2 regions of the Streptomyces sp. NPDC001135 genome follow, and region 1 is predicted to be linked to the other one. Evidence: riboswitches for the same ligand, from Rfam matches in the RefSeq annotation. Region 1 holds a riboswitch; the other holds the start of a gene.

Region 1 (4,404 bases):
CGCTCGGCCAGGTCGCGGGTCAGCTCGATGTGCTGGCGCTGGTCCTCGCCGACCGGCACCTCGTTCGCCTGGTACAGGAGGATGTCGGCGACCTGCAGGACCGGGTACGTGAACAGGCCGACGGAGGCGCGGTCGGCCCCCTGCTTGGCGGACTTGTCCTTGAACTGGGTCATGCGGCTCGCCTCGCCGAAACCGGTGAGGCAGTTCATGATCCACGCGAGCTGGGCGTGCTCGGGCACGTGGCTCTGGACGAACAGGGTGCAGCGGTCCGGGTCCAGACCGGCGGCCAGCAGCTGGGCCGCGGCGAGCCGGGTGTTGGCACGCAGCTCCCCGGGGTCCTGCGGGACCGTGATCGCGTGCAGGTCGACGACCATGTAGAACGCGTCGTGGGACTCCTGCAGGGCCACCCACTGACGGACGGCACCGAGGTAGTTGCCGAGGTGGAACGAGCCGGCGGTGGGCTGGATACCGGAGAGCACGCGGGGTCGGTCAGTCGCCATGCTTTTTATTGTCTCAGAGAGCTCGGGGGGGTCGGTGCGTGGGGAACTGCGGACCGTGGTGGGCTGGTCGCGCAGTTCCCCGCGCCCCTAGGCAGGTCTAACCAAGGTCGATTTCAGGGTAGAGCGGGAACGCCGCCACCAGGTCCGTTGCCCGCTGGGCGATCTCCTCCGCGACCTTCTCGTCCAGGACGTGGGCCGCCTTGGAGGGGGCGCCCGACTTGGTGGTGCCCGGCTCCGTCGTCGTCAGGACTCGGTCGATCAGGCCCGCCACCTCGTCCATCTCCGCCGTGCCGAGGCCACGGGTGGTGAGCGCGGGGGTGCCGATACGGATGCCGGAGGTGTACCAGGCGCCGTTGGGGTCGGCCGGGATGGCGTTGCGGTTGGTGACGATGCCGGAGTCCAGGAGGGCCGATTCCGCCTGGCGGCCGGTGAGGCCGTAGGAGGTGGCGACGTCGATCAGGTTGAGGTGGTTGTCCGTGCCGCCGGTGACCAGGGTCGCGCCCCGGCGCATCAGGCCCTCGGCCAGCGCGCGGGAGTTGTCGACGATGCGCTGGGCGTAGTCCTGGAAGGCGGGCCGCCGCGCCTCGGCGAGGGCGACGGCCTTGGCGGCCATGACGTGCGGCAGCGGGCCGCCGAGGACCATCGGGCAGCCGCGGTCGACCTGGTCCTTGAGGGAGTCGTCGCACAGGACCATGCCGCCGCGCGGGCCGCGCAGCGACTTGTGGGTGGTGGTGGTGACGATCTGGGCGTGCGGGACCGGGTCGAAGTCGCCGGTGAGGACCTTGCCGGCGACGAGGCCCGCGAAGTGGGCCATGTCGACCATCAGGGTCGCCCCGACCTCGTCGGCGATCTCGCGCATGATCCGGAAGTTCACCAGCCGGGGGTACGCCGAGTAGCCGGCGACGATGATCAGCGGCTTGAACTCGCGGGCCTGGGCGCGCAGGGCCTCGTAGTCGATGAGGCCGGTGGCCGGGTCGGTGCCGTAGGAGCGCTGGTCGAACATCTTGCCGGAGATGTTCGGGCGGAAGCCGTGGGTGAGGTGGCCGCCGGCGTCCAGGGACATGCCGAGCATGCGCTGGTTGCCGAAGGCCTGGCGCAGCTCGGCCCAGTCGGCCTCGGTCAGGTCGTTGACCTGGCGGGCGCCGGCCTTCTCCAGGAAGGGGACCTCGACCCGGTCGGCGAGGACGGCCCAGAAGGCGACGAGGTTGGCGTCGATACCGGAGTGCGGCTGGACGTAGGCGTGGCGGGCGCCGAAGAGTTCACGGGCGTGCTCGGCGGCCAGCGACTCCACGGTGTCGACGTTGCGGCAGCCGGCGTAGAAGCGGCGGCCGACGGTGCCCTCGGCGTACTTGTCGCTGAACCAGTTGCCCATCGCCAGGAGGGTGGCCGGGGAGGCGTAGTTCTCGGAGGCGATCAGCTTGAGCATCTCGCGCTGGTCGTGCACCTCCTGGCCGATGGCGTCGGCGACACGCGGTTCGACGGCGCGGATCACGTCGAGGGCGGCACGGAAGGCGGTGGACTCGGTGGAGAGGGGCTGCTGCTCTGGCATGAGGACCTCCGGACGGCGTGCGTACAGCGTTCACGTTCGGCCCAGGCGCACGGCACTCTTTCCCGCTCGGGCCGCTCCCCGATGGTCCGTCCCATCCCAGCGCGCCAGTCACGGCCCGCTGGTCAGCCTACCGGGCACGCCGAAGAGCGGAGATCCCGCGTCCACCATGCGAGCGACGATAGGAAGGGGGGCACCCTCAGCACCCGGCACCGTCTGGAGATCCCGTGACCACTACGGAGACACTCATCGCCGCCGCCGACGCGCACAGCGCGCACACCTACCACCCCCTGCCCGTGGTCGTCGCCTCCGCGGACGGTGCCTGGATGACGGATGTGGAGGGGCGGCGCTATCTGGACCTGCTGGCCGGCTACTCGGCGCTCAACTTCGGCCATCGCAACCAGCGGCTGATCGAGGCGGCGAAGGCCCAGCTGGAGCGCGTGACCCTGACGTCCCGCGCCTTCCTGCACGACCGGTTCGCGGCGTTCTGCCGGGAGCTGGCCGAGCTGTGCGGGATGGAGATGGTGCTGCCGATGAACACCGGCGTGGAGGCGGTGGAGAGCGCGGTGAAGACGGCCCGCAAGTGGGGGTACCGGGTGAAGGGGGTGCCCGCGGAGATGGCGAAGATCGTGGTCGCGGGCGGCAACTTCCACGGGCGGACCACGACGGTCATCAGCTTCTCGACCGACCCGGAGACCCGGGCCGACTTCGGGCCGTACACGCCGGGCTTCCAGATCGTGCCGTACGGCGATCTGACGGCGATGCGGGAGGCGTTGACGGAGAACACCGTCGCGGTGCTGCTGGAGCCGATCCAGGGCGAGAACGGGGTGATCGTGCCACCGGCGGGCTATCTCGCGGCCGTCCGGGAGCTGACGCGCGAGCGGAACGTGCTCTTCGTCGCGGACGAGATCCAGTCGGGTCTGGGCCGGACCGGGCGGACCTTCGCGTGTGAGCACGAGGGGGTGGTGCCGGACGTGTACGTACTGGGCAAGGCGCTGGGCGGCGGGATCCTGCCGGTGTCGGCGGTGGTGTCGAGCGCGGAGGTGCTCGGGGTGTTCCGGCCGGGCGAGCACGGGTCGACGTTCGGCGGGAATCCGCTGGCCTGTGCGGTGGCGCTGGAGGTGATCGCGATGCTGCGGACGGGCGAGTTCCAGGCGCGGGCGGCCCTGCTGGGCGAGCGGATGCACCGGGCGCTGGCGGCGCTGCCGGCCACGGGCGCGGTGACGGCGGTGCGCGGGCGCGGGCTGTGGGCGGGCGTGGACATCGCGCCGAGGGTCGGTACCGGCCGGGAGGTGTCGGAGCGGCTGGTGGAGCGCGGGGTGCTGGTGAAGGACACCCACGGCCACACGGTGCGGATCGCTCCGCCGCTGGTGATCGGCGAGGAGGACCTGGACTGGGGGCTGGAGCAGTTCAGGGCGGTGCTGGGCGGCTGAAGGCCCGCGCATCCGCCGGGAGGGGGCCCGGGGCCGGCGAGGTGCCGTGCCGGGCGTCGCGGACCGGGCTGATCCGAACGGAGCCCCCTGGGCCCTGTCGTCACACTCCCGTCGTCGCCCGGAGGGCGGATCTGCGGCGTCAGGTGCGTGCTCTCGCCGTGCCGGGCGCGGAGCCTCGTACTGGATGTCCTTGGGTCCGCGCCCGGTGCGGCGAGTGGGGGCACCTCCCACGCCCTTGAGGCAGTGGGGGAGCGTGCATGGCGTCGCGGGGCAGACGGGAGTGTGACGACAGGGCCTAGAGGATCACATGGGGCAGGAAGCGGGCGTACGCGTCGGTGATCAGGCCGGAGGACTCGCGGATGCCGAGGCCGGCCGGCTCGTGCTGGACGACCCAGGCGCCGAGGACGACGTGGTTGCCGTCGAAGGCGGGCAGCGGGGCGAGCTGCTGGTAGCAGCAGGGCTCCTCGCGGAGGAGGGCCGGGGTGCCCGGCTGGTGCACGGTGACGCCCTCGCCCTCGCGGCCGAGGAGGGGCTTGGCGACGTAGCCGGGTGAGGAGGCCAGCTCGCGGGGGCCGTCGAGGTAGGCGGGCAGGAGGTTGGGGTGGCCGGGGTACAGCTCCCACAGGACGGCCAGCAGGGCCTTGTTGCTGAGCAGCATCTTCCAGGCGGGTTCGATCCACAGAGTGCTGCCGGTACCGCCGCCGTTGTCGAGGGTGTCCAGGACGTGCCCGCCGAAGGTGTCGGTGGTGAGCCACTCCCAGGGGTAGAGCTTGAAGATGCCGCGGATGAACCGGAGCTGGTTGTCGACGAAGCGGCCGGAGAGGCTGTCCCAGCCGATCTCCTCCATGGACAGCCAGTCGGTGTCGAGGCCTGCCTGTTCGGCGGTCTCCTTGAGATAGGCGACCGTCATCAGGTCCTCGCCGAG
Region 2 (4,404 bases), on a different contig from region 1:
CCGCACTGGACGCACCGCATTCCTGTTCTCGGCCGGCGCCGCACCGCGGCCCGGTGGGGAGCGTGAACTCCGGGATTCCTTCCCGGTGTTCGCCGACACCCTCGACGAGATCTGCGCGCGCCTCGATCCGTATCTCGAACTCCCGCTGGAATGCGTGATGTCCGCGTCCGACGGCACGCGTACGGCCGCACTGCTGGACCGGGAGGCGTTCGCCGGGCCGGCGGTCTTCGCCCTCCAGGTGGCGCAGTACCGGCTGCTGCACAGCTGGGGTGTCCGGCCGGACGTGGTGTTCGGGCACGCGTCCGGGCGGATGGCCGCCGCGTACGCCGCGGGTGTGTTCTCCCTGGCGGAGGCCTGTCACGCGGTCGGCATCCTGGCCCGCCTGCTGGGCGGCCTGCCGGCGCGGGGGCCGCGCTCCCCCGGCCTGGACGGCGTCCTCACCGCCTACGGCCGTACCCTGGCCACGCTCCACCCTCGCGTGCCGCGCCTCCCCCTGGTCTGCGACGTCACGGCCCGGCCGGTGGGTGCCGAGACCGCCGATCCGGAGTTCTGGGTCCGGCGCGCGCCGCTGCGCTTCGCGGAGGCCGTCGGCCTGCTGCACCGCGACGGGGTCCGCACCTGGCTGGAGCTGGGCCCCGCGGACCAGCTCACCCGCCTGCTCCCGGACTGCCTCACGGACGGTACGGCCGCGGCCTTCGCGCTGTCCCGTGACTGGGCGCTGCTGCGGTCGGGGCCGGGCGCCGGTGCGCAAGGCCCGTGACCCGGGCGGCGCGACGGGAAGCGGCGGCCTGCGTACCCGAGCGGCGGAGGCGGCGTACCGGTGCGGCGGAGGCGCACGTCTGCGTTTGCCGTGACCGCCGGGCCGGAGGAGCCTCGAAGGGTGGGGGTCCGCGTGGTCCGCGCCCCGCCGGGCCGCGGGCGCCCGAAGGAGGTCACCATGGGCACCGCGACAGGATCCGCCTTCGACATCGAGGCGCTGCGCCGGGGCATAGAAGGGAACACCGGGAACTCCCTTCTGGCGCTCTACGCCGACGACGCCGAGATCCGCATCGTCGACCACAACCACCAGCCCAGCCACCCCACCGTGCTGCGCGGCCGGGGTCAGATCGCCGAGTTGCTTGACGACATCTACAGCCGCGACATGACGCACAAGCTGGACCAGTGCGTGGTGCAGGGCGACCACGCGGCGTTCACCGAGTCCTGCCAGTACGGGGACGGCACCCGGGTCCTCGCCGAGTCGATGGTCACCTTGCGTGACGGCAAGATAGCGAGTCAGGTACTCATCCAGGCCTGGGACGAGTAGGCACACGCACCGGCATGACAGGCGCCGGAAGGAGATGCGCCAGGGTCCAGGTCACCTCCACGCTGACCTGGACCTTCTCTGCCAGGCTGGCCCTCGGGCGCAGCCGCGGCGGACCGGCGGGTGTCCGCCGCACTGCTTCGGTCGACGCTGAGGGCCGCGCGCCTTCGCCGGCGTCCCGCCGTGCTGCCACGGGCGCTTCGGGCGCGGCCTGATCGGCGTCGGTGAGCGCCGGCTCCCGTCGTACGGCCCCATGGGCCCGCCTCGACGGGCGGGCCGAGGGGTGTGGGGGCTCGGTTACGCTGTACCCGGGCCGTGACTGGCGCTGAGGTGGAGAACCACCGGGGAGCGGTCCGTGGTGGATGCCGCGCGCCTGGGCGAGAGAGTCGATCCAGCTCAGGAGTGTGCAGCATGCCCCAGGCCCGTCTCATGGACGGCACCGCCCTCGCCCGCCGTATCGTCGAGGACACCGCGAAGAAGGCCGCCGACCTCACCGCTCGGACCGGTGCCGCGCCCTGTCTCGCGACCGTACTCGTCGGCGAGGACCCGGCGTCCGTGACCTACGTCCGCATGAAGCAGAACCGCTGCCGCAAGGCCGGTATCGAGTCCCGGCACGTGGCCCTGCCCGCCACCACGACCACCGGCGAACTCGTCGGGACGCTGAGGGAGTTGTCGACCGACCCGGCCGTGCACGGCATCCTGCTCCAGCACCCGGTCGGCGAGCACATCGACGAGCGGGCCGCGTTCGAGGCGATCGCTGCGGAGAAGGACGTCGACGGCGTCACCTTCGCCTCGTTCGCCACGATGAGCTTCGGCCTGCCGGGATTCGCCTCCTGCACGCCCGGCGGCATCCTGCGGCTGCTGGACGAGTACGGCGTCGATCCCGCCGGGAAGCGGGCCGTGGTCGTGGGCCGCAGCGCGATCCTCGGCAAGCCGGTGGGCATGCTGCTCCTGGCGCGGGACGCGACCGTGACGTACTGCCACTCGCGCACCCGGGACCTGTCGGCGGCCGTGCGGGAAGCGGACATCGTGGTCGCCGCGGTAGGCCGACCGCGGCTGATCCGCGGGCAGGACATCAAGCCGGGCGCGGTGGTGATCGACGCCGGCTACAACCCGGGCAACGTCGGCGACGTCGACTTCGACTCCGCCGTGGAGCGGGCCTCACTGATCACACCGGTGCCGGGCGGTGTCGGCCCCATGACGATCGCCACGCTGCTGGAGCAGACCGTCGAGGCCGCCGCCCGGCAGCTCGGCGTGTGAGGGCGGCGTACGGGGTCAGCGCATCCAGGCGCTGTACTCCATCACGTCCCCGGCCCGCACGCCGTACCGGGAGTCGTCCTTGCTGAAGGTGGCCTCCAGTCCGAGGACCGCACCGGTGCGCGGATCGAGGATCAGCATGCGCCGGGCGCCGGGGGCGTCGTACGCGTACGCCTGGCCGGGGCGCCCGAGCCGGTCCGTCACCTGCCCGACGGGCCGCAGGCCCCCGGCGTCCGCGAGGACCCGGACCAGGGCGGCCGACTCGCGGGAGCCGAGTGTCCAGTGGTCCATCAACTCCCTCACGGCGTCCAGGAGTTCGGACGTGGTCAGGGACCCGGTACCGGGGTGGACCGCCTCGGCGAGGTAGGGCCGCAGGGCCGCCGGATCGTGCGGGGGGCGCGCCTCGGGCGGGGCGTCGCTCCAGCTCGGCGGGTAGGTGGTGCGGCTGAGCACATGGCCGTCCTCCACCAGGCGCGGCTCGTCGCCCTCGTCGGTGAGGACCGGACGGCCCGGGTGGCGTGGATCGGTCGCGACGACGACCTCGGTGTGGCTGTCGTCCGCGTTCCAGCGCACCACGGTCTCCTCCGGGAGGGTCACGGGCGGTCTGCCGTCGCTCATACCGAGGCTCCAGGACTGCACATGGGTGCCCTTGCGCAGGCCGGGCGAACCGTCGGCGGCGGCCACGGTGGCCAGTTGGGCCATCCGGTCCAGCGGTACGGCGGTGGAGTGGGCCCGGACGGCCAGCGGGCGGGGCGCGGCGACGGCGGGCTGACCGCTCGGGCCGCCGAGCAGCGCGGTGAGGGTGGTGGCCAGGACGACGGCGGTGGCGGCGAGTCCCCACAGCAGCCGGGCGCGCGGGGCCCGGGAGGGCCGTCGTTCGTCCGTACGCAGCAGCAACTCGAGCCGCCGCTCGGCGCGGTGGTCCAGCGGTCCGTCACCGAAGTGCGGGCCGTGCGCCGGAACCGGGTTGGCGTGACGGAGAAGGTCGAGTTCATCAGGCATGGCGGGGGTCCTTGCACAGGGGTGCACCGGCGGGGGCAGCGGAACCGGGACGCGGTGATCGCCGGCCGGGGTCGCCGTCCCCGGCGCTCGTCTCGGCGTCGGCGCCGGTCGGATCCGCCGACCGCCTGCCGTCACCAGGTGTCCGTCCGACCGGCGAGGCGGCCGCCGACACCTCGGAAGGCACGCGGCGCCCGGACGGTGACACATCTGTCGGCGTCCCGTGAGACACGGGTCGAGCGGGGAGCGACCCGTCTGCCGGCCTCCCGGCGGAGGTGCGCCGAGCGGGGGGCGACTCGTCTACAGGCCTCCCGGCGGGCGTGCGCTGAGCAGAGCACGACATGTCTGTCGGCATCCCGGCCGACACGGGCTGAGCCGAAAGCGACCCATCTGCCGGCCCCCCGGCAAGGGTGCGCTGAGGGCACGACATGTCTGTCGGCATCCCGGCCGACACGGGCTGAGCCGGAAGCGACCCATCTGCCGGCCCCCCGGCCGGCGGGCGCTGGGCGGGGGGCGGCTCGTCGGTCGATGCCCCGGAGGCCGGTCGTTGGTCGTGTGGTGTTCCGGGCGCCGGCCTGGCGGCAGGCGTGCGGTGGCCGGGGAGCGGTCCGTCCGCCGGAGCGTCAGGAGGCGGGCGGTCCCCCGGGTATGACACGTCCTCCGGTGCCCTGGTGTGCGAGCCGTGCTCGGGTGGTGTGCCGGTCGGCGGTGCGGCGGGGCGCAGGCCGTCGATCTCGGCCCGCAGCCGGCGGCGGGCGCGGTGCAGGCGCATCGCCGCCGCGCGTCTGCCGCAGCCCAGCACGACCGCGATCTGCCCGGCGTCGAGTTCCTCCCACGCCGCGAGGCGC

Evidence for each region. Region 1 has a riboswitch for ZMP and ZTP ahead of ACWC94_RS17580 (glycine hydroxymethyltransferase). Riboswitches for the same ligand answer to the same signal wherever they lie in the genome.
Region 2: linked by a shared signal. The riboswitch ahead of ACWC94_RS40465 (bifunctional 5,10-methylenetetrahydrofolate dehydrogenase/5,10-methenyltetrahydrofolate cyclohydrolase) and the one ahead of ACWC94_RS17580 (glycine hydroxymethyltransferase) in region 1 are both predicted to bind ZMP and ZTP.

Annotation. Positions count from the first base shown of each region.
Region 1 covers NZ_JBSFKD010000012.1:181,889-186,292, reverse strand. The annotation lists gene trpS (tryptophan--tRNA ligase) at 1-500, opposite strand, end outside; gene ACWC94_RS17580 (glycine hydroxymethyltransferase) at 598-2,049, opposite strand; ZMP/ZTP riboswitch at 2,082-2,171, opposite strand; gene rocD (ornithine--oxo-acid transaminase) at 2,274-3,479, shown strand; gene ACWC94_RS17570 (glutathionylspermidine synthase family protein) at 3,775-4,404, opposite strand, start outside.
Region 2 covers NZ_JBSFKD010000057.1:630-5,033, reverse strand. The annotation lists gene ACWC94_RS40475 (acyltransferase domain-containing protein) at 1-760, shown strand, start outside; gene ACWC94_RS40470 (nuclear transport factor 2 family protein) at 938-1,303, shown strand; ZMP/ZTP riboswitch at 1,606-1,686, shown strand; gene ACWC94_RS40465 (bifunctional 5,10-methylenetetrahydrofolate dehydrogenase/5,10-methenyltetrahydrofolate cyclohydrolase) at 1,712-2,560, shown strand; gene ACWC94_RS40460 (CU044_5270 family protein) at 2,576-3,559, opposite strand; partial or broken gene ACWC94_RS40455 (RNA polymerase sigma factor) at 4,266-4,404, opposite strand, start outside.